4 regions of the Pseudomonas sp. MRSN 12121 genome follow, and region 1 is predicted to be linked to each of the others. Evidence: predicted binding sites of a transcription regulator. Region 1 holds the regulator's gene; each other region holds the start of a gene.
What was found. Region 1 encodes FliA, which starts transcription of late flagellar genes. Its sites were predicted from a motif close to CTAAAGTTTNNNNNNNNNNNGCCGNTAA; they were not measured.
Positions count from the first base shown of each region.

Region 1 (7,361 bases):
GTCCAGGCTGTACACCGCATCCGCCAGGTCTGCCTTGACGATGGCCATCGGCATGCCGTAGATCACGCAGCTCGCCTCGTCCTGGGCCCAGACCGCGCTGCCGCCCTGCTTGAGCAGGCGCGCGCCTTCGCGGCCGTCGGCGCCCATGCCGGTGAGCACCACCGCCAGAACTTTGTCGCCGTAGGACTTGGCCGCCGAGCCGAAGGTGATATCCACGCACGGCTTGTAGTTCAGGCGCTCATCGCCCGGCAGGATTTTCACCGCGCCACGGCCGTCGACCATCATCTGTTTGCCACCCGGTGCCAGCAGCGCCAGGCCCGGACGCAGGATGTCGCCATCCTCGGCTTCCTTGACGCTGATGCGGCACAGCTTGTCCAGGCGCTCGGCGAACGCCTTGGTGAAGGCCGCCGGCATGTGCTGGATCAGCACGATCGGCGCCGGGAAGTTGGCCGGCAACTGGGTCAAGACCCGTTGCAGCGCCACCGGGCCGCCGGTGGAGGTACCGATGGCCACCAGTTTGTAGGCCTTGCGCTTGGGCGCCGACGACGAGCCCGCGGCCGAGCTGCGCACTGGCGCAGGAGCCGGGGCCGGACGTGCCGGGAGCGAACCGCTGAAACTGCTGGAACTCGAGGGCGCAGGTGCAGGCGCGGCCGGCGGTTGTGGCGCCGGTGCGCTGTAGCTGCTGAAACGACGATTGCTGCGCGAGATGCTGTGGACCTTCTCGCACAGCAGCTGCTTGACCTTCTCCGGATTGCGCGAGATGTCCTCGAAGTTCTTCGGCAGGAAATCCACCGCGCCGGCATCCAGCGCATCCAGGGTCACCCGGGCGCCTTCATGGGTCAGCGAGGAGAACATCAGGACCGGCGTCGGGCAGCGCTGCATGATGTGCCGCACGGCCGTGATGCCATCCATCATCGGCATCTCGTAGTCCATGGTGATCACGTCCGGCTTGAGCGCCAGGGCCTGATCGATCGCCTCTTTGCCATTGGTCGCGGTACCGACGACCTGGATATTGATATCCGCTGAAAGAATTTCCGAGACGCGGCGGCGGAAAAACCCCGAATCGTCCACCACCAGGACCTTGACTGCCATAAACACTCCGTTAGGCGGGGCAAGGCAAATGGCCCCGCCCCTCCGGTATTCAAATACGCCGTGCGGCGTAACGCTTGAGCATGCTCGGAACATCGAGAATCAGGGCGATGCGGCCGTCACCGGTGATGGTGGCGCCGGACATGCCCGGTGTTCCCTGGAGCATCTTGCCCAATGGCTTGATGACGACTTCTTCCTGGCCGACCAGTTGATCGACGACGAAGCCGATGCGCTGGGTGCCGACCGAAAGGATCACCACGTGGCCTTCGCGCTGCTCTTCATGAACCGCGGAGCTGACCAGCCAGCGCTTGAGGTAGAACAGGGGCAGCGCCTTGTCGCGCACGATCACCACCTCCTGGCCGTCGACCACGTTGGTGCGCGACAGGTCCAGGTGGAAGATCTCGTTGACGTTGACCAGCGGGAAGGCGAACGCCTGGTTGCCCAGCATCACCATCAGGGTCGGCATGATCGCCAGGGTCAGCGGCACCTTGATGACGATCTTCGAGCCCTGGCCCTTGGTCGAGTAGATGTTGATCGAACCGTTGAGCTGGGAAATCTTGGTCTTCACCACGTCCATGCCCACGCCGCGGCCGGACACGTCGGAGATCTCGGTCTTGGTCGAGAAGCCCGGGGCGAAGATCAGGTTGTAGCACTCGGTGTCGCTCAAACGATCGGCGGCATCCTTGTCCATGACCCCGCGCTTGACCGCGATGGCACGCAGGACGTTCGGGTCCATGCCCTTGCCGTCGTCGGAGATCGACAACAGGATGTGGTCGCCTTCCTGCTCGGCGGCCAGCACCACCTTGCCGCCCCGGGACTTGCCCGAAGCCTCGCGCTCTTCCGGCGACTCGATACCGTGGTCGACGGCGTTGCGCACCAAGTGCACCAGCGGGTCGGCCAGGGCCTCGACGAGGTTCTTGTCGAGGTCGGTCTCTTCGCCGACCAGCTCCAGGTTGATCTCTTTCTTGAGCTGGCGGGCCAGGTCGCGAACCAGGCGCGGGAAGCGGCCGAAGACTTTCTTGATCGGCTGCATCCGGGTCTTCATCACCGCGGTCTGCAGGTCGGCGGTGACCACGTCGAGGTTCGACACGGCCTTGGACATGGCTTCGTCGCCGCTGTTGAGCCCCAGGCGCACCAGGCGGTTACGCACCAGTACCAGTTCGCCGACCATGTTCATGATTTCGTCCAGGCGCGCGGTATCGACCCGCACCGTGGTTTCGGCTTCGCTGACCGGTTTTTCCGCCGGGGCGGCAGCCGGTGCACGGGCTGGAGCCGGAGCGGCAGCGGCTGGCGCGGGCGCCGGTTTCGGCGTCTCGGCCTTGGGCTCGACCTTCTTCGCCGCCGGCTTGGCGACGGCGGCTGGCGCCGCAGCAGTGGCGGCGGCACTGCCAACGGTCGCCGCAGCGGCAGCCGGCACTTCCGAGAACTTGCCCTTGCCATGCAGCTCGTCGAGCAGGGATTCGAATTCCTGGTCGGTGATCAGATCGCTACCGGCGGCTGCCGCGCTCGGTGCGGCCGGCGGCACCGCCGTGGCCACCGCGGACTCCAGCGCATCGACGGCAAAGTTGCCCTTGCCGTGCAGCTGGTCCAGCAAGGCCTCGAATTCGTCATCGGTGATTTCGTCGCTGGCGGCGGTCTTTTCCGCTGCCGGCGTACTGGCCGAAGGCGCCACCGCATCGGGTGCGAACTGGCCCTTGCCATGCAATTGGTCGAGCAGCGACTCGAACTCGGCGTCAGTGATTTCGTCACTGGCCGCTTCGCCATCGGCTACGGGAGCGGCTGCCACCGGGGCTTCGGCCTCGGTCTTGGCGGCCTGGAGCGAATCGAGCAACTGCTCGAACTCGCTGTCGGTGATATCGCCCGACTCGCTTTCGGCGGCCACTTCGGCAACCGGCTCGGCGATCTCGGGTTCGACTGGCGCGGCAGCCTCCTCGGCGCCGGCAGGCTCGGCCAGGCGAGCCAGGGCGGCCAGCAGTTCCGGGGTGGCGGCAGTGATCTCGGTACGCTCGCGGACCTGGCCGAACATGCCATTCACCGCGTCCAGCGCTTCGAGTACCACGTCCATCAGTTCCGCGTCGACGCGGCGCTCACCCTTGCGCAGGATGTCGAACACGTTCTCGGCGATGTGGCAGCACTCCACCAGCTCGTTGAGCTGGAGGAAGCCGGCGCCCCCTTTAACAGTGTGAAAACCGCGAAAAATTGCATTGAGCAAGTCTGCATCGTCCGGCCGGCTTTCCAGCTCGACCAGTTGTTCGGACAGTTGCTCTAGAATCTCGCCGGCCTCAACCAGAAAATCCTGAAGGATCTCTTCATCGGCGCCGAAGCTCATTAATGGGTGCTCCTACTAGGTCTGAGCCTAAAATCCAAGGCTGGAAAGCAAATCGTCGACATCGTCCTGACCGGATACAACGTCTTCACGTTTATCGGCATGAATCTGCGGACCTTCACCCTTGGCCAGATGTTTTTGCGGATCTTTTTCAGCGAGGATCGCCGCGCGGTCATGTTCGATGCCGGCAAAACGATCGACCTGGCTGGCCATCAGAACCAGTTTGAGCAGGTTGCTCTCGACTTCGGTGACCAGTTGGGTCACGCGCTTGATCACCTGGCCGGTCAGGTCCTGGTAGTCCTGTGCCAGCAGGATGTCATTGAGGTTGCTCGATACAGCGCGCGTCTCCTGCTCGCTGCGGGTCAGGAAACCATCCACACGGCGGGCCAGATCGCGGAACTCGTCGGCACCCAGCTCGCGGCGCATGAAACGCCCCCAGTCGGCACTCAGGGCCTGGGCTTCGCTGCTCAGGCCGTTGACCAACGGGGTGGCGCTCTCGACCAGGTCCATGGTGCGGTTGGCCGCGGCCTCGGTCAGCTTGACCACATAGGACAGGCGCTCGGTGGCATCGGTGATCTGCGACACTTCCTCGGCTTGCGGCATATGCGGGTCAATCTGGAAATTGACGATGGCGCTATGCAGTTCGCGAGTGAGCTTGCCGACCTCCCGGTACAGGCCGCGGTCACGGGTCTGGTTGAGCTCATGGATCAGTTGCACTGCTTCGCCGAACTTGCCTTTTTCCAGGCTGTCGACCAGTTCCACTGCGTGTTTTTTCAGGGTCGACTCAAAGTCGCCCAATGAAGATTCGTTGTGCTCCATAGCTCCCCCCGTGGCGGAATGGTTCCACACATCAACCGATGCGTTCGAAGATCTTCTCGATCTTCTCTTTCAACGCCTGGGCCGTGAAGGGCTTGACCACATAACCGTTTACCCCGGCCTGGGCCGCTTCGATGATCTGTTCGCGCTTGGCCTCGGCGGTCACCATGAGTACCGGCAGGTGCTTGAGTTTTTCATCGGCGCGCACATGGCGCAGCAGATCGATACCGGTCATGCCGGGCATGTTCCAGTCCGTTACCAGAAAGTCGATGCTTCCGCTGTTGAGAACCGGAATGGCGGTGGTGCCATCGTCAGCCTCGACCGTGTTGGTGAAACCCAGGTCACGCAACAGGTTTTTTATGATCCGCCGCATCGTTGAGAAGTCATCAACGATGAGGATTTTCATGTTCTTGTCCAATTCGACCTCCAAGCAGTCTTAAACGCGCCCAGCAGCTGGACGCGCCATTCAATCAATCAGGCAGAGCACTCAACGACTGCATGGAATACACACCGCAAGACCGACAACGTCGTGCCAGTCTCGTCCGCAGTGTCCCCACACTGCCTGTCAGCGCGCTCGCCACTCCCCCAAACGCCCCCGCAAACGGGCCGCGCACTGGCTGTGTAACTGGCTGACCCGCGATTCGCTGACCCCCAGGACCTCACCGATTTCCTTGAGGTTCAGCTCTTCGTCGTAGTACAGCGCCAAGACCAGTCGCTCACGCTCCGGCAAATTGGCAATCGCGTCCGCCAGAGCGGCCTGGAAACGTTCGTCCTCCAGGTCGCGCGACGGCTCGAGATGAGCACTCGCGCCATCCTCATGCAGCCCTTCATGCTCGCCGTCCTGTAACAGGTCGTCGAAGCTGAACAGGCGACTGCCCAAGGTGTCGTTCAAAATCCCGTAATAATCATCGAGACTCAATTGAAGTTCGGCCGCAACTTCATGATCTTTAGCGTCGCGACCGGTTTTAGCTTCAATTGCACGGATCGCGTCGCTCACCATGCGGGTATTGCGGTGTACCGAGCGCGGCGCCCAGTCACCCTTGCGGACCTCGTCGAGCATCGCCCCACGGATACGGATACCGGCGTAGGTCTCGAAACTCGCGCCCTTGCTCGCGTCGTACTTGGTCGATACCTCGAGCAGGCCGATCATGCCAGCCTGGATCAGGTCCTCGACCTGCACGCTGGCCGGCAGGCGCGCCAGCAGGTGATAGGCAATACGCTTGACCAGGGGCGCGTAGCGCTCGATCAGTTCGTACTGGCTGTCGCGTGCCGACTTTTTGTAAAGGTTGTAGCCGCTGGCGCTCATAGCACCGGCCCTGCTGTCTGATGCACTAGCCGCTCGACGAAAAATTCAAGATGCCCACGTGGATTGGCCGGCAACGGCCAGGTATCGACTTTCTGTGCAATGGCCTTGAAGGCCAGCGCGCACTTCGAACGGGGGAATGCCTCATAGACCGCACGCTGCTTCTGCACGGCCTTGCGCACGCATTCGTCGTAAGGCACGGCACCGACATATTGTAGGGCGACGTCGAGGAAGCGATCCGTGACCTTGGTCAACTTGGCGAACAGGTTGCGGCCTTCCTGCGGGCTCTGCGCCATGTTGGCGAGCACGCGGAAGCGGTTCATGCCGTAGTCGCGGTTGAGCAGCTTGATCAGCGCGTAGGCGTCGGTGATTGAGGTCGGCTCGTCGCAGACCACCAGCAACACTTCCTGCGCGGCGCGGACAAAGCTGACCACCGAGTCGCCGATGCCGGCGGCGGTATCGATCACCAGGACATCGAGGTTGTCGCCGATGTCGCTGAACGCCTGGATCAAGCCGGCATGCTGCGCCGGGCTCAGGTGCACCATGCTCTGGGTGCCGGATGCCGCGGGCACGATGCGGATGCCGCCCGGCCCTTGCAGCAGTACGTCGCGCAGCTCGCAGCGGCCTTCGATGACATCGGCGAGGGTCCGTTTGGGCGTCAGCCCCAACAGCACGTCGACATTGGCCAGGCCCAGGTCGGCGTCCAGCAGCATGACGCGCCGGCCGAGCTCCGCTAGGGCCAGGGACAAGTTCACTGACACGTTAGTCTTGCCGACGCCACCTTTGCCGCCGGTCACCGCGATCACCTGTACGGGATGCATGCTGCCCATGTTCTTTCTTTACCTTGTCTTACTTAGACGGGGCCACATAACTGGCTGCGCGTTCACCAACGGAACAATGCCTGGCAGACCATCGATGTAGGTACATTGCAATCTTTTCATGATTCCCTCAGCCAACCCGCTTGGTCGGGTTGTGGTAGAGGTCAGCGAACATGTCGGCCATGGCTTCCTCGCTGGGTTCTTCCTGCATCTGCACGCTCACCGCGCGACTGACCAGCTGGTGACGACGCGGCAAGTGCAGGTCATCCGGAATCCGCGGACCATCGGTCAGGTAGGCGACAGGCAGTTCGTGACCGATGGCCAGGCTCAACACTTCGCCAAGACTGGCGGTTTCATCCAGTTTAGTCAGGATGCAGCCGGCCAGCCCGCAGCGCTTGTAGCTGTGGTATGCGGCGGTTAGAACCTGTTTCTGGCTGGTGGTTGCCAGGACCAGATAATTTTTTGCCCGGATGCCGCGGCCGGCCAGGCTTTCCAGCTGCATGCGCAAGGCCGGGTCACTGGCTTGCAGGCCGGCGGTATCGATCAGCACCACGCGCTTGCGCAGCAGCGGATCAAGGGCCTGGGCCAGGGACTGGCCTGGGTCGACATGGGTCACCGAGACATTGAGGATGCGTCCCAGGGTCTTGAGCTGCTCCTGGGCACCGATGCGATAGCTGTCCATGCTCACCAGGGCGATGTTCTGCGCGCCGTACTTGAGTACGTAGCGCGCCGCCAGCTTGGCCAGGGTGGTGGTCTTGCCCATGCCGGCGGGGCCGACCATGGCGATCACACCGCCCTCTTCCAGGGGTTCGACTTCCGGGGTCACGATCATCCGCGCCAGGTGGGCCAGGAGCATGCGCCAGGCCTGGCGGGGTTCGTCGATTTCGGTGATCAGCGCCAGCAGGTCGCGGGCCAGCGGACCGGACAAGCCGATACGCTGCAGGCGCCGCCAGAGGTTGGCTTGTTCGGGCCGGCTGCCTTGCAGCTGGCTCCAGGCCAGCGAGCCGAG
Region 1 is NZ_CP010892.1:1,816,167-1,823,527, reverse strand. It holds gene TO66_RS08270 (chemotaxis response regulator protein-glutamate methylesterase) at 1-1,092, opposite strand, end outside; gene TO66_RS08265 (chemotaxis protein CheA) at 1,142-3,418, opposite strand; gene TO66_RS08260 (protein phosphatase CheZ) at 3,446-4,234, opposite strand; gene TO66_RS08255 (chemotaxis response regulator CheY) at 4,266-4,637, opposite strand; gene fliA (RNA polymerase sigma factor FliA) at 4,797-5,537, opposite strand; gene fleN (flagellar synthesis regulator FleN) at 5,534-6,364, opposite strand; gene flhF (flagellar biosynthesis protein FlhF) at 6,483-7,361, opposite strand, start outside.

Region 2 (7,361 bases), 1.4 Mb from region 1:
CTGGCCGGCGACGGCGATGCGGTCGATCCAGGCCTTGAGCTGGGTCGGGATGGTGAAGTTGTACATCGGCGCGGCGATCACCACGGCGTCGGCGGCCAGGAATTCGGCGAGGGTCGAGGCGCTCAGCTCGGCTTCGTGCTGCTGGGCGGCGTTACGCACCTCGGCGGGGGTGCCGGCGGCGACCAAAGTAGCCGAGCTGAAATGGCTGATGGCGTCGCTCGCCAGGTCGCGGTAAGTCACTTCGACGCTGGCGTCGGCGTTTTTCCAGGCCTTGACCACGCTGTCGCTCAGCTGGCGGGAAGCCGAGTTGTCACCAAGGATGCTCGAGTCGATATGCAACAGTTTCATCTGGGATTCTCCAAGTGAGGATCGCTACCGGGCGATCGAATGGTGACAATCCTACAGACGAAACCAATAGCTGATTAGTCGGCATAAATGCGATAGTTTGTCCCACCAACAGGACAGTCGAGCCCTTTCCATGCAAGACCTCAACGATCTCTATTACTTCGCCAAGGTGGTGGAAGCCGGCGGATTCGCGGCCGCGGGGCGTTTACTGGGGGTGCCCAAGTCCCGCTTGTCGCGCCGGATCGCCGAGCTGGAAGAACGGCTCCACACCCGTTTGCTGCAACGCACCACCCGGCAATTGAAACTGACCGCGGTCGGCGAACGTTACCTGCGGCATTGCCAGGCCATGCTGCTGGAAGCGGAAATGGCCGACGAGGCGGTGGCCAGCATGTCCAGCGAACCCCGTGGGCGCCTGCGCGTCTCCTGCCCGGTGGGCCTGGCCCAATACATGCTGCCGAACGTGGTCAGCAGCTTCCTGGCGCAATACCCCCAGGTGCAACTGGAGATGCAACTGCTCAACCGCCGGGTGGATGTGATCGCCGAGGGCATCGACGTGGCGCTGCGGGTTCGTGAGCAGGGCGACGAAGACCCCTTGCTGGTGACCCGGCGCCTGCGCCAGGCGCAGACCGTGATGGTCGCCAGCCCGGCGTTTGCCCGGGAATGGCCGATCCACAGCCCCGAAGACCTGCACAAGGTGCCTGTACTCGGGGCCCTGGAGCCCGACCGCCTGGTGCATCTGCGCATGCTCGACGCCCAGGGCAATAAATGCGACCTGGCCCTGGAGGCACGCCTGGGCATCGACGATTTTCTCGTGCGTCGCACCTGCGCCCTCGCCGGCCTGGGCTGTACCATCCTGCCGATGATGCATTGCGAAGAAGAACTGCAGAACGGCCAGTTGGTGCAGCTGCTGCCCGAATGGTCGCTGCCTGGCGGCTGGCTGCAGGCGGTCTACCCTCATCGGCGCGGCGTACTGCCGGCGGTCAGGGCCTGGATCGAGCATTTGAGCGAGGCGTTCAAAGGCTGTGGAGACCGTAGATTGTGACCGTCGCGACACAAGGAAAAATCATGACAGAAGCGGATGTGGCGCACTTTTGCCTGGGCTTGCCGGGCGCGCGCGAAGACTACAAATGGGGCGGCGTGCGGGTGTTTTCCGTGGCCGGCAACAAGATGTTCGCCCTGCAGGGCCTGCGGGGCGAGTCATTGGCGTTCAAGGTGGACCAGGCGCTGTTCCTCGGCCATGTCGACCGTCCCGGCATCGCGCCGGCGCCTTACCTGGCGCGAGCGCACTGGATCATCATGCAGACGCCCTACCCGCTGGGCGCCGATGAACTGAAAGACCTGCTGCAACGCTCGCACCAACTGGTGGTGAGCAAGCTGCCCAAGCGCCTGCGGGTCGGCTTGCTGCTTTAGCGCGGCGCCCGGCCGGCCCTAGAACAGCGCGAACAGGCTGGCGCCGAGAAACAGCCGGTCGATCCAGAACACCTGGTGCGCCAGCACGATCAGCCAGAACACCAGTTGATAGGAAACCTTGCGGGTCTTGTGGCGAAACGCCTGTTGCGCCAGCAAGGCGCCTGGCCAGCCGCCGGCCAGTTCCACCGCATGCAGGACGTTTTCCGGGGTCCGCCAGCTGTCGCTGCGGGCCTTGCGCTTGTCGCTCCAGTAGAGAAAAAACGCCAGCACGCTGACCACCCCGTAGGCGGCCAGCGGCACCCAGGAAATACCCTTCACGCCCAGCAGCAGCGAACCGCACAGTGGCAAGGCGCACAGCAGCACGAAGATCGCCGCCTTGAGCCGGGGCCGCTGGATTCGCGTGCCTTGGCCGGGGCGGTTCTGGTTACGCGTCTCCATCAGCTGTGGACCGAAGTCCAGTCGACCCAGCCGAACTGCCAGGTGGCCAGGATCAGCAGGCCGAAGACGATCCGGTACCAGGCGAATGCCGCGTAGCTGTGGTTGGCGATGAACTTGAGCAGGCCCTTGACCGCGATCATCGCGAAGATGAACGAGGTGATGAAGCCCACGGCGAACACCGGCAGATCGTCCGGCTGGAACAGATGGCGGTACTTGTAGCCCGAATACACCGCGGCCCCGACCATGGTCGGCATGGCCAGGAAGAACGAGAACTCGGTGGCGGTCTTGCGCGACAGGCCGAACAGCAGGCCGCCGATGATGGTCGCCCCCGAGCGCGAAGTCCCCGGGATCATCGCCAGGCACTGGGCAAAGCCGACTTTCAGGGCGTCTTTCCAGTTGATCTCGTCCACGCTGCTGGCATGCACCTCATGCTGCCGGCGTTCGGCCCAGAGCATGATCACGCCACCCACCACCAGCGCGGCGGCGACGGTGATCGGGTTGAACAGGTATTCGTGGATCAGGTCGGCGAAGATCACCCCCAGCACCACGGCGGGCAGGAAGGCGATCAGCAGGTTGACGGTGAAGCGCTGGGCGTTGCGCTGGGTCGGCAGGCCGGTGACCACGTCGAAGATCTTGCGCCGAAACTCCCAGACCACCGCGAGGATGGCGCCCAGTTGAATGATGATGTTGAACGCCATGGCGCGTTCGCCGCCGAAGTCGAGCAGGTCGGCGACAATGATCTGGTGCCCGGTGCTGCTGATGGGCAAAAACTCGGTCAGCCCTTCTACGATGCCTAGAATCAGTGCCTGTACGGCCGTCCAAAGTTCCATCAATCCCCCAAAGGTCATGCCTGGGCATGCCTCATTAGTATTTTTTCATGTTCACTGACGCGTACGCCCGCGGATTCGCGGACGCTATAGGATCATCATTGCCCTTGAAAATTCCGTGAAAAATCAGCCGGATTCAGGTTTTTTGCAATGAGGCCGAAATCCTATCAGACATGCTCGATAAACGCTGTCGCGTTGAGCGTCGCAAGGATAGCGACTGCGCGGCGGCCTCGCTGCATGTACGCAGCGTTTCATGACAAGAACAACAATCGGGAGTGACAGATTCATGAACAGCTTACGCAGAATGTCGATCAGCCGCCGGCTGTGGCTCATCCTGATTGTCGCGGTACTGATGCTGCTGGTCCTGGGCCTGCTGATGCTCAAGCAGACCCACGACAACCTCTACCAGGCCAAGGCGCAGAAAACCCAGCATGTGGTGCAGACCGCCAACGGCGTGCTGGCCTATTTCCATGGCCTGGAAAGCAGTGGCAACCTCGATCGGGCCACCGCACAGAAACAGGCGCTGAGCGCCATCCGCGGCCTGCGCTACGACCAGAGCGACTATTTCTGGATCAACGACCTGACGCCGGTCATGGTCATGCACCCGGCCAACCCCAAGCTCGACGGCCAGAACCTCGCGGCGATCCGCGATCCCGACGGCTTTGCCGTGTTCAACGAAATGGTGGCCATCGCCAAGGCCAAGGGCGCCGGCATGATCAATTACCGCTGGCCAAAACCGGGCGCCAGCGAACCGGTGCAGAAGACCTCCTATGTCCAGCTGTTCGAGCCCTGGGGCTGGATCATCGGCTCGGGCGTGTACATCGACGACGTCCAGGCCGAGTTCCGCAGCCAGGTGGTGAGAGCCTCGGTCGTCGGTATCGGCATTGCGCTGATCATGACCCTGCTGGTGCTGCTGATCGCCCGCAGCATCGTCCGTCCGTTGCAGGAAACAGTGCACGCCATGGCCAATATCGCCAGCGGCGAAAGCGACCTGACCCGCAGCCTCGATACCCACGGCCAGGACGAAGTCACCGAACTGGCCCGTCACTTCAATGGCTTTACCGCCAAGCTACGGCTGGTGGTCAGCCAGTTGCAGGCGTCGGCCAGCGCCCTGGCGCAGTCCTCCGCCGAGCTGGGCGACAACGCCAGCCAGGCCCAGGAACGCAGCCAACAGCAGTCGCAACAGATGGAACTGGTGGCCACCGCCATCAACCAAGTGACTTATGGCGTGCAGGACGTGGCAAAAAATGCCGAACATGCCGCCAGCGAAATGCGCGACGCCGAAGCCCAGGCCCAGCAGGGCCAGGTCAATATCGACGGCAGCCTGCAGCAGATCGATCGGCTCTCGGGCACCATCGACCAGGCGGTGGAGGTGATCCGCACCCTGGCCCAGGAAAGCACCCAGATCGGCAGCGTGCTGGAGGTGATCCATTCCATCGCCGAGCAGACCAACCTGCTGGCCCTCAACGCCGCGATCGAAGCCGCCCGCGCCGGCGAACAGGGACGCGGGTTCGCCGTGGTGGCCGACGAAGTGCGGCTGCTGGCCCAGCGCACGCAAAAATCCACCGCCGAGATCCAGTCGATGATCGAACGCCTGCAGGGCCACTCGGAAGCCGCGGTCAAGGTCATCGGCGACAGCAGCCGCGCTTCCCAGCAGACCATCGAGCAAGCCGGGCTGGCCGGCGAAAGCCTGAACGCCATCGGCCAGGCCCTGCGCAACCTCAACGGGCTGAATGCCTCCATCGCCAGCGCCACCCTGCAACAGGCGCATGTGGTCGAAGACATCAACCAGAACGTGACCCAGGCCGCGGGCCTGTCCCACAGCACCGCCCTGGCGGCCGAGCAGTCCAGCGCCGCGAGCCTGCACCTGAAGGCCTTGAGCGAGCAGCTCGACGGCCTGTTGCGCCAGTTCCGGGTCTGACACCCGCCGTGGCGGGGGGGCTCCCCCGCCACGGCGCCCCGGGCCCGGCTAACATGCGGGGCCGCTTCTGGGTACAATCCGCCCCCTCCTTCGCCTCAAGGTAGTTTTCATGTCCGGTCTCGAACTGTTCGCCGCTGCACTCGGCGTGATCGCCGTCTGGCTGACAGTCAGGCAGAACCCCTGGTGCTGGCCGATCGGCCTGGTCATGGTGTTGCTGTACAGCTGGATCTTCTTCGAGGTGAAACTGTATTCGGACATGTTGCTGCAAGGGGTCTATGCCGTCCTGCAGCTGTACGGCTGGTGGCAATGGACCCGTGGCGGCGCCAGTCACCAGGGCCGGCCGGTCAGCCAACTGACCACCGGAGCGCTGCTCCAGGGGCTCGGCCTGGGGGCCATCGGCAGCCTGCTGCTCGGGGCCGCCATGGCCCACTGGACCGATGCCGCGCAGCCCTGGCTGGACGCCGCCCTCACCGGCTTCAGCCTGGTCGCGCAATGGTGGATGGCGCAGAAGCGCGTGCAGTGCTGGCCCCTATGGATCGTCGTCGATGTGATTTTTGTCGGCCTGTTCATCTACAAGAACCTGTACCTGACCGCGGCGCTGTACGGCCTGTTCACCCTGCTGGCGATACAAGGCTGGCGCTCCTGGCACGCCGACCCGGCGCTGCGCCCGGCATGAAGGTCGTGGTCCTGACCGGCCCCGAGTCGAGCGGCAAGAGCTGGCTCAGCGGCCAATTGCAGCGCCACTTCGGCGGCATCCAGGTGGGCGAGTACGTCCGTCATTTCATGGAGCAGGAGCAGCGCGACACCTGCCTGGCGGATATCCCGCAGATTGCCCGCGGGCAATTGGCCTGGGAAGACCAGGGCCGCGCGCAACAGCCGCCGCTGCTGATTCTCGACACCCACCTGTTGAGCAATATCCTCTGGAGCCAGACCCTGTTCGGCGCCTGCCCGGGCTGGCTGGAAAGCGAACTGCTGGCACGCCACTACGACCTGCACCTGCTGCTCTCCCCGGAAGACGTCGACTGGGTCGGCGATGGCCAGCGCTGCCAGCCCGAACTGGGCGAGCGCCTGGTGTTTTTCCAGGCCATCCAGGCCTGGTTGCGAGAACACGGGCAACCCTTCGAGGTGATCCGCGGAGACTGGGAAGCGCGTCGGCAACAGGCGTTCGCCCAGGTGGCCAAGTTGCTTCAGGGCTGATGCCCGGGGCGTGGCGCAGTGTCCACTCCTGAAACACGGCTTGCGGGACGGAGCCACGAAATCACAGGGCTCGCGCCGTCCATCCGGTGTTTGTCAAACCGATGAGACAGCCCGCCGCAATCCCCCCCGCCATAGCGCCCTGCCCCGCCTGCGCCGGGCCGGCGCACGCCGATCCTGTCTCAGCGCTGAAACAGCTCACCCCGCGAAATCCGCGATCCGTCCATAAGCCATTGAATTTCCTGTCTATTCCAAACACGGCACAGCTCCTGCTCTACCCCTTGCGACGCTGACTAGGGCCAGCGCGCAAAAAAAGGAATGCTGTCATGGGGAATCATCCTATTGGCTGGGCTCGCCTGCTGCTGGTCGGCTGCGCCCTCGGTTTGCTCTTCAATCCTGCGGCCCAGGCGGCCGGCGATGGCCGGATCGTGCTCGATCGCGACGTGCAACCCCAGGCCGTCGGCCGCCCCCCGATGCACCCCGACCCCTACCCGACCACCGTCAACGCCAACCCGTCGGAGCGGGTCACCCAGATGACCGGCAACACCGAGCTGAGCGACGGCGATTTTGCCGGAGTCAGCAGCGGCGCCACCCTCAGTCGCAACGTCCTGCCCAACGGCACCAGCCTGCAAGGGCTGAATGTCGTCACCAATCCCAATGGCATGGCCGGCATGGGCGCCGGCCATGGCGGCGGCAGTGGCGGCGCCATCTCCAACACCATCAACCGTTCCCTGAGTTCGGGCCTGGCGCCCTTGGGCCGGCTGGCCGGAGGCCAATGAAATGAATCGCACCTTGCTATGGCTGGCCCTGGCTGGTTGCACGTCGGTCATGGCCGACCCGGGCCTGCGCACGCAGGACAGCGCCGCCCTCGACAACGTCGGCGCCCGCTACCACGGCAACTTCAACCTCAACCAGGCCGCCGGCGACCAGCAGCAACAGACCAATACCCGCGCCATCGCCATCGGCACCGAGGCCCATGCCACCACCGTGGTGCGCCAGGCACTCGGGACACCGGCCAGCAGCGCGATCGACGCCAGCAGCCGGATCGGCGGCAACGCGTTCAGCAACGGCAACGGGGTCCTGGGCGTGAACCAGGGCGCCGGCGCCAACAACCAGATGGTCAATGCCCTGCGGGTGAGCATCAGTGCCCAGCCGCAAAGCATCGACGACAGCGTCCTGTCCCAACAGAACGTGGCGCTGTTACCAGGCTCGGGAGCAACTGACAT
Region 2 is NZ_CP010892.1:3,253,250-3,260,610, reverse strand. It holds gene TO66_RS14800 (FMN-dependent NADH-azoreductase) at 1-348, opposite strand, end outside; gene TO66_RS14795 (LysR substrate-binding domain-containing protein) at 479-1,387, shown strand; gene TO66_RS14790 (MmcQ/YjbR family DNA-binding protein) at 1,411-1,755, shown strand; gene TO66_RS14785 (DUF1294 domain-containing protein) at 1,774-2,193, opposite strand; gene TO66_RS14780 (undecaprenyl-diphosphate phosphatase) at 2,193-3,023, opposite strand; gene TO66_RS14775 (methyl-accepting chemotaxis protein) at 3,307-4,941, shown strand; gene pnuC (nicotinamide riboside transporter PnuC) at 5,051-5,617, shown strand; gene TO66_RS14765 (AAA family ATPase) at 5,614-6,138, shown strand; gene TO66_RS14760 (hypothetical protein) at 6,462-6,914, shown strand; gene TO66_RS14755 (hypothetical protein) at 6,916-7,361, shown strand, end outside.
Region 2: the regulator FliA is predicted to act here: its motif matches at 3,156-3,183, upstream of TO66_RS14775 (methyl-accepting chemotaxis protein).

Region 3 (7,361 bases), 2.0 Mb from region 1:
ACCGGCGGTCGGGTCTACAGCAGCAACGACGCCGCCGAGCTGGGCAAGGCCCTGAAGATGGCCAGCAAGGAAGTGTCCAGCAGCACCAAGTGCAACTAGGCCAGCACTGGCGTACCGCCTCGTCCAGGGCCGCTTCGGCGGCCTCGGACGAAGGGCGTAGCGCCAGGTCGTTGGCGGTCTGGCGTTATCGCGGGCAAGCCTCCTACAGACACCACATGACCTTGTAGGAGCGAGGCTTGCCCGCGAAGCGCTGTCAGCGGAAGCGATCGACCTCCTGCCGCAGGTCCGCCGCCAGTTGCTCCAGCTCCTTGGCGGTAATCGCCAGGTTGGAGACCACCTCGCGCTGTTCGCTGTTGGCCAGGGCGATGCTTTGCAGGTTGCTGCTGAGCAGGGTCGCAGTGCTGCTCTGCTCCTGGGTCGCGGTGGTGATCGCGGCAAACTGCTCGCCGGCCGCGCGGCTCTGCTCGTCGATGCGCGCCAGGGCCGAGGCGACATTGGCGTTGCGGGCCAGGCCTTCCTGCATCAGCACGTTGCCTTGTTCCATGGTGGCGATGGCGTTGCCGGTTTCCTGCTGGATGCTGTTGATCATCCCCGAGATTTCGTCGGTCGCTTCGCGGGTCCGCGAGGCCAGGTTGCGCACCTCGTCGGCGACCACGGCAAAACCGCGACCCTGCTCGCCGGCGCGGGCGGCTTCGATGGCGGCGTTGAGCGCCAGCAGGTTGGTCTGGTCGGCGATCGAGGTGATCACGCCGACGATGCCGCCGATTTCCTCGGAGCGCTGGCCCAGAGTGTTGATCACCGTGGCGGTGCTGTTCAGGGCGCCGGCGATCTGTTCCAGCGAGGCCGAGGCTTCATCCATGGAGGTGCGGCCGATGCGGGTCTGCTGGGCATTCTCCTGCGCCAGGCGCTCGGTGTTGCCCATGTTGTCGGCAATGTTCAGCGAGGTGGCGCTGAACTCTTCCACCGCCCCGGCCATGCTGCTGATCTCGCCCGACTGCTGTTCCATGCCTTCATAGGCGCCCCCCGACAGCCCGGACAGCGCCTGGGCCCGGCCATTGACCTCCTGGGCCGCCTTGCGGATGTGCTCGACCATGGTCGACAGCGCCTGGCCCATCTGGTTGAAACTGCCGGCCAGCTGGCCGATTTCATCTTGGCTGGCGACCTTCAGGCGCGCGCTCAGGTCACCCTTGCCCAGGGCATCGGCCTGGCGCACCAGGTCGCCCAGCGGCGCCAGTTTGCTGCGCAGCAGCCAGACCGTGGCGCCCACCGCCAGCAACATCGCCAGCAGGCTGCCGATGACCAGGCGCGTGCCGACGCTCCAGGTCACCGCGCGGATTTCGGCTTTCGGCATGCTGGCCACCACCGACCAGGGCCCACCTTCGAAGGGCACGACCACGCTGTAGAAGTCCTCGCCCTGGTCGCTCCAGAAGCGCCCCTTGCCCGGCTGCCTGGCCAGCTCGGCCAGGGTCTTCGCCGACTGTTCCGGGGCCTGCACGCCAGCCGGCGGCACCAGCCATTTCTGCTGTTCGTCGAGCAAGGCCAGGGAACCGGTCTGGCCGATGCGGAAACGCTTGAGGTTGTCGAACTGGGCGTTCTGCGCGTCGGTGTAGTCGAAACCGACGAACAGCACCGCGATCACCTTGCCGCTGCTGTCCCGCACGGGCGTGTACTGGGTCATGTAGAGGCGATCGAAGAGCAGCGCACGGCCGACATAGCCCTGCCCGGCCATGAGCTTCTGGTAGGCCGGGTGCGCGTGGTCCAGCAGGGTGCCGATGGCGCGGCTGCCGTCCTGTTTGCTCAGCGAGGTGCTGATACGCACGAAGTCGTCGCCGCTGCGCACGAACACGGTCGCCACACCGGCGGTCATCTGCTTGAACTCGTCGACTTCCTCAAAGTTGTTGTTCAGCACCACATCACCCAGGTGCAGACCGGGGGTCTGGGTACCGGCCACCGTCACCGGCTGCTCCAAGTGCAGGCTCAGGCCGCCGCTGAAGCGCTTCTCGAACAGCCCGCTGAGGCGCTGGGTACTTTCCCGCAGGGTGCCGTGGAAGGTGTTGAGCTGGTCGGCCAGCAGCCGCGCCTCGCTGGCCAGGTGTTCTTCCCGGGTGTCGAGGTTGGCGGCGTCCAGCGAACGCAGGGCGAAAACGGTACTGCCGCTGATCACGACCGCCAGTATCACGGCGAGGGCAAGACCAAGCTGCGAGGCGATCCGGGCACGAGGTTGAGGCATGACAGCTCCTGGCCGAGAGACCGGATCGTCCTGATCTCGTCCCACGCTCGGCGATTTCTTCTAGTAGGAATGAGGTGTCGAAACCATCCAGAACGAAGGTTCCACTTCCAAGGATTCGGCGGCGTCGATCAATACTTGAGCGAATCGGACGGGTATCGTGCAGGCCCCTTGCCACGGCACCTTCATCGTTTCAGCCGAGGCGCTCTACCGCGGGCAATTGCATGGCCCGGACCTCGTTCTGGAGAAAATCGCTGAGGCGGCGCAAACGTTCACCTCCGGGCCGGGTCTTGGGCCATACCAGGTAATAGTTCTCGCCACTGGCCACCGCTGTCGGCCACGGCAGGCTCAGGCGTCCCTGGGCCACATCCTCGGCCACCATCAACAGGTCGCCCATGGACACCCCATAACCACGCGCCGCGGCGATCATGCCCAGCTCCAGGGTGTCGAATACCTGGCCGCCCTTGAGCGACACCTGTCCGGACAGCCCCATGCGCTCCAGCCAGTTGCGCCAGTCGCGACGGTCCGGGGTCGGGTGCAGCAGCTCGGTGGCCGCCAGCCGCGCCACGTCCCAGGGCTGATCGTTGAGCAGGTTCGGCGCCCCTACCGGGATCAGCAGTTCCGGAAACAGGTAGCTGGCCTCCCAGTCCGGGGGAAAGTGACCATTGCTCAACAGCACCGCGCAGTCGAATGGCTCCTGGTTGAAGTCCACCGAGTCGACGTCCATCCAGGCACTGGTCAATTGCACTTCGTTGCCCGGCTGCAAATGCCGGAAGCGGCTCAGGCGCGCCAGCAACCAGCGCATGGTCAGGGTCGAGGGTGCCTTCATGCGCAGGATGTCATCCTCGGCGCGCAGGGTATTGCAGGCGCGCTCGAGGGCGGTGAAGCCTTCGCGGATGCCCGGCAACAGCAACCGCGCGGCCTCGGTCAGTTGCAGGTTGCGCCCGCTGCGCTGGAACAGCCGGCAGGCGAAGTGTTCTTCCAGGGTACGGATATGCCGGCTGACGGCACTCTGGGTAATCGACAGTTCCTCGGCCGCGCGAGTGAACGAGCTGTGCCGCGCCGCGGCCTCGAAGGCGCGCAAGGCATACAGGGGCGGAAGACGACGGGGCATGGCAGCACTCCACAGGCGCAAGGGCGACAACTTAGCAGAATTCACCCAGCATGAGTTTTAATCATGCTACCAATCGTTTTTATCCCTTTGTGCAAGTCGCCCAGAGCACCGAGAATCAACGTTCTTGACTCCCTCCCCGCGCTTGAGACCGATGATCATGCAGCATCCAGCACGTACCGAACTCTGGGCCATTCTGCGGTTGGCCGGACCGCTGATCGCCTCGCAGTTGGCGCACATGCTGATGGTCCTGACCGACACCCTGATGATGGCCCGCCTCAGCCCGGAAGCCCTGGCCGGCGGCGGCCTGGGCGCGGCCACCTATTCGTTCGTGTCGATTTTCTGCATCGGCGTGATCGCCGCGGTCGGCACCCTGGTCGCGATCCGCCAGGGCGCCGGCGACATCGAGGGCGCCGCCCGCCTGACCCAGGCCGGGCTCTGGCTGGCCTGGCTGATGGCGCTGGTCGCCGGCTTGCTGTTGTGGAACCTCAAGCCGGTATTGCTGCTGTTCGGCCAGACCGAGAGCAACGTGCAGTCCGCCGGCCAGTTCCTGCTGATCTTGCCGTTCGCCCTGCCCGGCTACCTGAGCTTCATGGCCCTGCGCGGCTTCACCAGCGCCATCGGCCGCGCCACGCCGGTGATGGTCATCAGCCTGGGCGGCACCGTGGCCAACTTCCTGCTCAACTACGCCTTGATCACCGGCATGTTCGGCTTGCCGAAACTGGGGCTGGTGGGCATCGGCCTGGTCACCGCGATCGTCGCCAACTGCATGGCCCTGGCGCTGGCCTGGCATATCAAGCGGCATCCGGCCTATGCCGCCTACCCGCTGCGCCAGGGCCTGGCGCGGCCCAACCGCCAGTACCTGCGGGAACTGTGGCGCCTGGGCCTGCCCATCGGCGGCACCTATGCGGTGGAAGTCGGGCTGTTCGCCTTCGCCGCGCTGTGCATGGGCACCATGGGCAGCACCCAGCTGGCGGCGCACCAGATCGCCCTGCAGATCGTCTCGGTGGCCTTCATGGTGCCGGCCGGGATCTCCTACGCGATCACCATGCGCATCGGCCAGCACTACGGCGCCGGGCAGCTGTTGCAGGCGCGCCTGGCCGGGCGGGTCGGGATCGCCTTTGGCGGCGCGGCGATGCTGTGTTTCGCCATGGTGTTCTGGCTCTTGCCGAACCAGTTGATCGGGCTGTTCCTCGACCATGACGACCCGGCCTTTCGCGAGGTGATCAACCTGGCGGTCAGCCTGCTGGCGGTAGCAGCCTGGTTCGAGCTGTTCGACGGCACCCAGACCATCGCCATGGGCGCGATCCGCGGCCTCAAGGACGCCAAGACCACCTTCCTCGTGGGCCTGGGCTGCTACTGGCTGATCGGGGCGCCGACGGCCTGGCTGATGGCGTTCACCCTTGGCTGGGGAGCGACCGGCGTGTGGTGGGGCCTGGCGTCGGGGCTGGCCTGCGCCGCCATCAGCCTGACCCTGGCGTTTGAATGGAAGATGCAGCGGATGATCCGCCGGGAAGGCGCCGGCAGCCGTTCGCAGGATGGTTTCCAGGCAGTGCGGGATTCTCTGTAGGAGGGGCGAGCCAGCTCGCTCTTACACAGTCAGGATCTGCTGGCTGCGGCCGAACGTCAGGTATTCCACCAGCTCCGCCAGCGGCAACGGCTTGCTGATCAGGTAGCCCTGCACCTGGTCGCAGCCGAAGCTGCGCAGCAAGGCCAGTTGCTCGGGGGTTTCCACGCCTTCGGCCACCACCTCGAGATGAAGGTTGTGCGCCAGGTTGATCATGGCGTGCACCAGCTTGCGGTTCTCCTCACGCTGCTCCATGCCGCCGACAAAGCTCTTGTCGATCTTCAGCAGGGCGATCGGCAGGCTGTTGAGGTGCACGAACGACGAGAAGCCGGTGCCGAAATCGTCCAGGGAAAACCGCACCCCCAGCCGCCCCAGCGCATCCATGGTCTGCTTGACCAGGTCGCTGCGGCGCATCACCGCGGTTTCGGTCAGCTCGAACTCCAGCCATTGCGCCTCGACCCCGCGCTCGGCAATCAGCCGGCTGAGGGTCGACAGCAGTTGGCTGTCCTGGAACTGGCGGAACGACAGATTGACCGCCATGTGCAGCGGCGACAGGCCACGCTCGCGCAACACCTGCATGTCGCGCAGCGCCCGGGAAATCACCCAGTAGCCCAGCGGCACGATCAGGCCGCTCTGCTCGGCCAGCGGCACGAACTCGCTGGGCGGCAACAGGCCGCGTTCGCCATGGCGCCAGCGCACCAGGGCCTCGAGGCCGACGATCTGCCCGTCGTGCAGGTTCAGGCGCGGCTGGTAATGCAGCTCCAGTTCGTCGCGGCGCAAGGCCCGGCGCAGCTCGCTTTCCAGGTCGGCGAGGCTGCGGGCGTTGCGGTTGATGCGTTCGTTGAAGACATGAAAGGTACAGCCCTGGGTGCTCTTGGCCTGCTGCATGGCAATGTGCGCGTGCCACATCAGCGGGTCAGCACCGGCGTTGGCCCGGGCATGGGCGATGCCCAGGCTGCAACCGATCAACAGGCTTTCACCATCGATCCAGTACGGCTCGGCCATGACTTCGGCGATGCGCTCGGCCATCCATTCGGCGCGCTGCGGCGCCCGGCGGGTGTCGATCAGCAGGGCGAATTCGTCGCTGCCCAGGCGTGCCAGCTGATCGCCGGCCTCCAGCTGGCTTTTCAGCCGCGAGACCACTTGCAGGATCAAGCGGTCGCCGGCCTGGTGGCCCAGCGCATCGTTGGCGTGCCGGAAGTTGTCCAGGTCCAGGTGCCCCAGCGCCAGCCCCCGCCCTTCGTTTTCCGCCAGGCGCGCCGCCAGCAGGGTCTGGAAACCCTGGCGGTTGGCGATGCCGGTCAAGGGGTCCTGCTCGGCCAGGCGCTGCAGGGTGCTCTCCAGCAGCCCGCGCTCGCGCACATGGCGCAGGCAACGGCGCACCGTATCGGTACCGAGGTTCTTGCTCACCAGCCAATCGCTGGCGCCCGCCGGCGTACTCGATGGCTCCTGGTCCAGCAGCAGTATGGTGGGCAGGCTGCATCGGCCCGGGGCCGGTTGCAGTTGGGGGACGGTCAACAGAATCGCCGAGCGATCCTCGTCGAACAGGCGGCTGACAGACTCCCAGGTTGGCGCGCTGATCAGCACCACCGAGTCTCCCAACGGCGCGAGACACTCGCGCAACAACGCTGCCCACGCCGGATCTTCAGCCAGCAGCAGCAAGCGCAAGGGTTCGACAGGCTTGGACAAGCTAGCTCCCTGGAGTCTGGAAAAGTAGTGGCGGGCATTATGACGCGCGGACAAACAATGACAAATGACATTGATTATCAAACGCAATTTATTCTACCGCTCTAACTCGAACATTAGACGCAAATTGAGCGCGCATCCTGAGGGAAAGTAGCAAAACCGGCAAATTTAGATAGCGTGCTGCGTCACAAGTCGGAGAAAGCGGCAGAATCCGTCCAGCCTGTTAAAATGCCCGCCCGTTTCGCTACAGACCCCTTTTTTTCGTCATGTCCCGACTCAATCCCCGGCAGCAAGAAGCCGTGAACTACGTCGGCGGCCCTCTTTTGGTGCTCGCCGGTGCTGGCTCCGGCAAGACCAGCGTGATCACGCGCAAGATCGCCCACCTGATCCAGAACTGCGGCATCCGCGCGCAGTACATCGTCGCCATGACCTTCACCAACAAGGCCGCGCGCGAGATGAAGGAGCGGGTCGGCACCCTGCTGCGCAGCGGCGAAGGCCGCGGGCTGACCGTGTCGACCTTCCACAACCTGGGGCTGAACATCATCCGCAAGGAGCATGTGCGGCTGGGCTACAAGCCGGGCTTCTCGATCTTCGACGAGACCGACGTGAAGGCCCTGATGACCGACATCATGCAAAAGGAATACTCGGGCGACGACGGCGTCGACGAGATCAAGAACATGATCGGCGCCTGGAAGAACGACCTGATCCTGCCGGCCCAGGCCCTGGAAAACGCGCGCAACCCCAAGGAGCAGACCGCCGCCATCGTCTAC
Region 3 is NZ_CP010892.1:6,717,029-6,724,389, forward strand. It holds gene TO66_RS30700 (VWA domain-containing protein) at 1-99, shown strand, start outside; gene TO66_RS30705 (methyl-accepting chemotaxis protein) at 254-2,230, opposite strand; gene TO66_RS30710 (LysR substrate-binding domain-containing protein) at 2,421-3,341, opposite strand; gene TO66_RS30715 (NorM family multidrug efflux MATE transporter) at 3,499-4,908, shown strand; gene TO66_RS30720 (bifunctional diguanylate cyclase/phosphodiesterase) at 4,930-6,594, opposite strand; gene rep (DNA helicase Rep) at 6,858-7,361, shown strand, end outside.
Region 3: the regulator FliA is predicted to act here: its motif matches at 2,343-2,370, upstream of TO66_RS30705 (methyl-accepting chemotaxis protein).

Region 4 (7,361 bases), 3.4 Mb from region 1:
TCTGGAACAGCGAGTCGCTGCCGCCGCTTTGCGCACCCTGGAACATGGTGGCGAACACCGGATGGCGAGCGCGGTAGGTCTGGTCGATGCTCGACGAGACGGTCTCGGCGTTGGCGATGTTACTGGCGACGGTGTTCAAGCGAGTGGTCTGGGCACTCATGCCACTACCGGCAATATTGAAAACACTGGCGAGGGACATGGATTACTCTCCGCGCAGGGCTGACACCAGCCCTTTGAATTTGCTGTTGAGCAGCGTGAAGCTGGCCTGGAAGTTCACCGAGTTCTCGGCGTAGTTCGACTGTTCCAGTTGGGCATCCACGGTGTTCTGGTCGATCGATGGTTGCATCGGCGTGCGGTACAACAACGACTCGTCGCCGCTGCTCAGGCCTTCGGCTTCGATATGACGGCTGTTGGTCATGTTCAAGGCGAAGGTGCCGTTCTTGGCTTTCTCGTTCTGCTCGGCGAGCACGGCGGAGAAGTCCAGGTCCCGAGCCTTGTAGTTCGGGGTGTCGGCGTTGGCGATGTTGTTGGCCAGCACCTCGGCACGCTTGGCGCGAAAGCCCAGCGCCTGTTCATGGATGCCGAGCGCTTTATCGAAGCTGATGCTCATGTCGGGAAACCTTCGACCAGATTTTTCGTAAGCAGGACATAGCAATCGTCATGCCAAGTGATCAAACCCTTGTAAATCGAGGCTTTGCGGGCAGCGGCAAAGCGGCAATGCCAGAAAAGCGGCAAGGCATTTCCGCGAAACGTCAGCAAAGCGGCAATGCCACGATTGCCGCTCCTTCCGTTGCGGCTAAATCGCAGGCATAAAAAAAGAGGCCCGAAGGCCTCTCTTCCAACACTCTTCACTTCGCCTGGTAAATGATTCCAGGGCTGCACTGCACCATCTGATAATGGTCCGGCAATCCGTTGAGCGCTTCGGACGCTCCGAGAAACAGGTAGCCGCCCGGCTTCAGGGTGCTGTGAATACGCATCAGGATGTCCTTCTTCACCTCGGCGGAGAAGTAGATCAGCACATTGCGGCAGAACACGACATCGAACTTGCCCAGGCTGGCATAGCTGTCCAGCAGGTTGAACGAACGGAACTCGACCCGGCTCTTGATCGGTGCCTTGACCACCCAGCGCCCCGGCCCCTTGGGATCGAAATAACGTTGCAGGCGGTCGGCCGACAAACCGCGGCCGATCGCCAGGCTGTCGTATTCCCCGGTCTTGCAGTTGTTCAGCATGGTTCCGGAGAGATCGGTGGCAACGATCTGCACCCCCATCTTCAATTGCCCGATGTTGGTTTTCTCGAACTCGTCGATCGACATGGACAACGAATAGGGCTCCTGCCCCGAAGAACAAGCTGCCGACCAGATGCGCAGACGCTGGTTGGGACTGGCCTTGATCGCCTCCGGCAACACCTTGTTCTTCAGGACCTCGAACGGATAGGTGTCGCGAAACCACAGGGTTTCGTTAGTCGTCATGGCATCGACCACCATCTCGCGCAAACCACTGCGCGGCTGGCTCTGGATGCGCTGAACCAACTCACCGAGGGACTTGATGCCTTGCTGTTCCATCAGTTTGTTGAGACGGCTCGACACCAGATATTGCTTGTTCTCGCCCAGCAAGATCCCACAGGCTTTTTCCAGGAATACCCGGAACTGTTCGAAATCCAAATTACCCGTAGACAAAGATGCCGCCTCTTAAATCGTGTGACCGCCAGGGACCGGTGTCCCTAGCTGTTATCTGCTGCTTTGATCCGGTCGACAACCCGGGATGCCAGGTCATCAGGACGAAACTTGGCAAGGAAGTCATCGGCACCGACCTTCTTCACCATCGCCTGATTGAATACGCCTGACAACGAAGTATGCAGGATGATGTGCAGCTTTTGCATGCGTGGATCGTTGCGTATTTCAGCGGTGAGGGTGTAGCCATCCATCTCCGGCATCTCGATGTCGGAGATCATCATCAGAAACTCTTCTTCAGGTTTCTTGCCCTCGTCGACCAGCTTGCGCAGGTAATCCAGCGCCTGCCGGCCGTCATTCAAGGCCACCACTTCGACCCCTACGGTCTGCAGGCAACGCGTGACCTGCTTGCGCGCCACCGACGAGTCGTCGACCGTCAGCACCCGCAGCGAAACGGCCTTGTGCTGGGTCTCGACGTCCACTACGCCGACCGAAATGGTTTCGGGAGTGGGGGCGACTTCAGCCAATACCTTTTCGACGTCGATGATTTCCACCAACTGATTGTCGACCCGCGTCACCGCCGTCAGGTAGTGATCGCGCCCCGTCCCCTTGGGTGGCGGATGGATCTCCTCCCAGTTCATGTTGACGATGCGCTCGACCGACCTCACCAGGAATCCCTGGGTCTTGGTGTTGTACTCAGTGATGATGACAAAGGGGTTGCTCTGATCCTGCAACCCACCCGAACCGGTGGCCATTGCCAGGTCCAGAATCGGGATGGTCGCCCCCCGAATATTCGCGACACCGCACACCACAGGACTGGATTTGGGCATCAGGGTCAGTTTGGGGCATTGCAGCACCTCCCGAACCTTGAACACGTTGATCCCATAGAGCTGCTCCCCATCGAGGCGAAACAACAACAGCTCCAGGCGATTCTGCCCTACCAGTTGCGTGCGCTGGTTCACCGAATCCATTACACCAGCCATGTCCCAGACTCCCCAAAGCTCAAGATCCGACGCGCGCTCATTGCTAAACGGCACGGCGCTTGCTTTTTAACTGTTATGAACGCCAAAACGACATTTTCCCGACGCCTGACATCAAACTACCGCAAATTGCTGTGCGGGCTATCGGCTCTGTTTTTTTTAAACCCTGGCCATCCTGCCGTTGCTGACTCGGTAACCCTGCCTGATCTACTTATCGGCGTCACTCAAGGGTTTCTTGAATTCACCGTAGAAGACTATCTCGCTACCAGTCAAACCCCGGGACGCTACGAGATTCAGGTCAATCAACTCGATCCGCGGATGCGCATGCCGCACTGCGACAAGGAATTGACAGCGAGCCTGGAAAGCCCGGCGCAGCCGCTGGGACGAGTGACCGTTCGCGTACGCTGCGAGGGCGCTTCGCCCTGGACCGTGTTCGTTCCCGCCCAGGTCAAGCTGTTCCGCGAAGTCGTCACCACGACCCGCCCACTCAAGAGGGCCGGCATCATCAGCGCGGAAGACGTGATGCTGCGCGAGCGCGATATCGGCCAGATCAATCAGGGCTACCTGACCTCAGTCGATCAGGCCATCGGCCAGCGGCTTGTCCGACCAATGGTCGCGGACCAACTGGTTACCCTGGTTCATCTGGAGCAAGCGGAAGTCGTGCGCAAAGGCGATCAGGTGGTGATCTCCGCGCGCAGTGGCACGCTGAACGTCAAAATGCCGGGAGAAGCCTTGTCCAATGGCGGCATGAGCGAACAGATACGGGTCAAGAACCTCAACTCACAACGGATCATCAAGGCGCGCATCACCGCTCCAGGACAGGTGGAAGTAGCCATGTAGACGACTGGCGCAGCGCACGGTTGCCCCCTAAACTGTGGCCCAGACAGGGCAACAGCGGTGCGTGCGGGCTTATCGATATTTGAGTCTAAAGTTTTCCGGGGTATTGCCGAAAACCAGTCATGCGTCCAAATACCCAGAGGTTTTCACCATGGTCATCGATTTCAGCCGTTTGAACAGCTCTCCCTCACTCACCGGTAGCACGCGCACCAGCGCCAGCAAGGAAACCGGCGACGCCGAAAAATCCGCGCCGCTGAACGCACCGGCCGAACAGGCCAGCAGCGGGGAGTCGGTACACCTCAGCAATGAGGCTCAACAGTTGCAGAAGATCACTGACAAGCTGCGCGATCAGCCTGCCGTCGACAACGCCCGCGTGGCCGAGTTGAAGCAAGCGATTGCCGATGGCAGCTATAAAGTCGACAGCAACCGTGTAGCCAGCAAACTGCTCAACTTCGAAGCCCAGCGCTAGCCCAAAAGGCCTGCGCCAGCTTTTTGGACGCTAAAACCCAAGGCCGTACATGCACGACATCAATTTGCTGCAACTGATCACTGATGACTTTGCTCCAGCTCAACAACTGCTGGAATTGCTGCGCACCGAATCTCTCGCCCTGCACGGTCGCGACATGCCGTTGCTGGAAGACATTCTTGCGCAGAAGCAAGCCTTGATCATTCTGCTTGAGCAGCATGGCCGCAAACGCAGTGAAATCCTCGCCAGCCTGAATCTTCCTGTCAGCCGGGCCGGCCTGGAACAATTGGCCAGCCACTCCTCGATTGGCGACGAGCTACTGGCCCAAAGCGACGTCCTGACGCAGATGCTCGCTGATTGCCAGGCCGCGAACGAACTCAATGGCCGTTCGATCCAGGTCCAACAGGCCACTACCGCCAATCAGTTGAAAATCCTGACGGGTGGCGAGCCTCCAGCCCTCTACGATGCCCGCGGCTCGACCGCCAAGCTCGCGAAACCGCGCCCGCTCAGCCAGGCTTGAGCCCCAAGATGAGCGCGCCCTATCAAGTCGCGGAACATGATGGCAGAATGCCAGATCTTGCGCGTAGCCATATTTTGTCTGGAGATTGATGAACCGTGTTCAATGCCGCAAACGCAGAAGATGCGCCGCAGCCCCCCAAGGTGCTCACCACTCCCCTGGAAATCACCTCCACGCTGCGCCTGCTGCAAGACAGCCATGATCCACTGATCATCACTTTCCACGAACGCAGCCAGCGCTTCCAAAGCTATCTGGTCGAAAGCGATCGCGAAACCAACATGATTGCCCTGGATGAAATGATTCCCCGCGATGGCGAACGCTTCATGCTCGCCGGCGAACCATTTCGCGTCGAAGGTTTCCATGAGGGCGTACGCATCGCCTGGGAAAGCAACGGAACCCTGACCATCGACGAATCCAATGGCGGGCGCTGCTACCGCGGCACACTGCCGAACGAAGTGATCTATCACCAGCGGCGCAATGCCTTTCGTGCAGCCCTGAAGCTGGCCCAACTGGTCGATATCGAACTGGGCGGTGAAAAACTCAAGGCGCCCATCACCGGTAAACTGCTGGACATCTCCGCCACCGGCTGCAAGCTGCGTTTCGATGGCGATATCTCCAGCCGCCTGCAACTGGGCCAGGTCTACGAACGTTTTATCGCCGCCCTGCCCTTCGGCAGCATGACTGCGCCAGTAGAGCTGCGTTACCTGCACCATGAAGAGAAGATCGACACCACCTTCGCCGGCGTGCGCTTTCACAACATGAGCGGCCTGGTCCAACGCCAGGTCGAACGTTTTGTCTATCAGTTGCAGCGCGAGGCCCGACGCTTCGACAAAGACGACCTGTAACATTCGCAGGCTGAAAAAAACGGGCAGTCCCTTGCGGCGACTGCCCGTTTTCTGTTTCTAGGGCCTGGCCCCGCCAAGCTGATCCGGCTCATCCGGCCTGTCTGGCGCTTCGACCTCATCCTCCACTGCCGATGCAGCCGGAGCCTCGGCTTCCGGTGCACCGCCCTGCTGCATCTGATCCTGCACCACTTGCTCGTCGACCCGTGGGTCGAGTGCCGCCACCAGCGGCGAACTGGCCATGCTGTCGGGCATCGCCACGTGATGCAGCGGCGCGTCGTCGACCTGATGCAAATTGGTCACGGCTTTCGGCCGGATGCGCCAGACCAGTACCAGGGCGAAGAAGCTGAAGAAGGCATACAGCATCTGACTGCCGAACAACTTCATCAGTACCCCTGCAACCAGCGGTCCGATACTCGCACCGACGCCATAGGTCACCAGCAGCATGGCCGTCAGGGAGACCCGCCGATCGCTTTCGACATGGTCGTTGGAAAACGCTACCGCCAGCGGATAGAGACAGAACTGCACCAGTGAACACAGGAACCCCAGGACGAACAGCACCTCCAGCGGCACCTGCGGCAGAATCGCCAACGGCAGGGCCGTCACCGCCAGGAAGCAGGCGAAGCAGCGAATCAGCAGCGCCCGGTCGTAACGATCGGACAGCCAGCCCAACGGCCACTGCACCACCAGTCCGGCAAAAATGCAGCTACCCATGAACAGACCGACCTGCTCGGTACTGAGCCCCTGCTGGGACGCGTAGAGTGGCGCCAGGCCATAGAACGAACCGACGATCAAGCCCGCGCCAAGCACCGTACTCAACGACTGCGGCACCCGCTTGATGAAGAAGCGTGGCTCCATGGGGGCCGGACGCAAGGGCGCCGGGTGAATGCGCCGGGTCATCGCCACCGGCACCAGGCACAGGGCGAAACACAGGGCCACCAGCATCAGCAACTCAGGCCCGAGCGCCGGATGCATGACCAGGATCAGTTGCCCCAGGACCAGCCCCAGGTACGAAGCGATCATGTACCCGCTGAAGACCAACCCACGCTGCTTGGCATCCGCCTGCTCGTTGAGCCAGCTTTCGATGACCATGTACTGGCACATCATGCCCAGGCCGACCACCGTCCGCAGCACCAGCCAGGCCGGCAGCCAGTCCACCAGGCCGTGCCCCAGGACCGCCGCGCCGACGATACCGGCGCAGGTAGCGTAGGCCCGGATATGCCCGACCCGGGCAATCAGGCGATGGCCGATTTTCCCGCCCAGCACCAGGCCGAAATAGTTGGCCGCCATCAAGGCGCCCACCCATAACCCGTCGATATGGTCGGCGGCCAGGCGCAACGCCAGATAGGTACTGAGCAAGCCCGAGCCGATCAACATCATCAGCGAGGCGAAATAAAGCGCTCGAAAGGATTTCCAGATTTGGCGCATCGGCGTTCCGAGCGGCTCCTTGAGTTGAGTGTCGGGCCACCCGAAGATAACCCGACCGCGATGTTTGCGTTAAGCCTGGGCCGCTAAAACACGCCGCTCCCAAGGCGTTATTTCATCAAGGAAGCTGGTCAGTTCCATGGTCTTCGAAGCGATGTAGCCCTCGACGAACTCGGTGCCGAACAACTCCCTGGCCAACTGGCTACGTTTCAGACGCTCGAGGGCCGCATGCAAGGTACAAGGCAGCGATAAACTGTCCGGCACGACAAACTCCCCTTGAATCGCCGGGGTCGGCTCCAGCTCGTTTTCAATGCCATGCAACCCCGCCGCGAGGCTGGCGGCGATTGCCAGATAAGGGTTGGCATCGGCCCCCGGCAAACGGTTCTCGACCCGCCGCGCCACCGGTGAACTGGCCGGAATACGCAAACCGGCCGCCCGGTTGTCGTGGGACCAGCAGGCGTTGTTCGGCGAGGCGTATGGATGGCACAGACGCTGGTAGGAGTTGACGTTCGGCGCAAACAGCGCAGCGAAGTCCGCCAGCCCCGCCTGCAGCCCACCGATGAAATGACGGAACACCGCGGTCGGCTCGCCCGCCTCGTCACTGAAGACGTTCCGTCCGGTGGC
Region 4 is NZ_CP010892.1:5,174,639-5,181,999, forward strand. It holds gene flgC (flagellar basal body rod protein FlgC) at 1-199, opposite strand, end outside; gene flgB (flagellar basal body rod protein FlgB) at 203-610, opposite strand; gene TO66_RS33720 (hypothetical protein) at 661-813, shown strand; gene cheR (protein-glutamate O-methyltransferase CheR) at 849-1,676, opposite strand; gene TO66_RS23410 (chemotaxis protein CheV) at 1,721-2,653, opposite strand; gene flgA (flagellar basal body P-ring formation chaperone FlgA) at 2,729-3,490, shown strand; gene flgM (flagellar biosynthesis anti-sigma factor FlgM) at 3,639-3,956, shown strand; gene TO66_RS23425 (flagella synthesis protein FlgN) at 4,006-4,473, shown strand; gene TO66_RS23430 (flagellar brake protein) at 4,569-5,315, shown strand; gene TO66_RS23435 (MFS transporter) at 5,373-6,740, opposite strand; gene TO66_RS23440 (glutamine synthetase family protein) at 6,810-7,361, opposite strand, start outside.
Region 4: the regulator FliA is predicted to act here: its motif matches at 3,576-3,603, upstream of flgM (flagellar biosynthesis anti-sigma factor FlgM).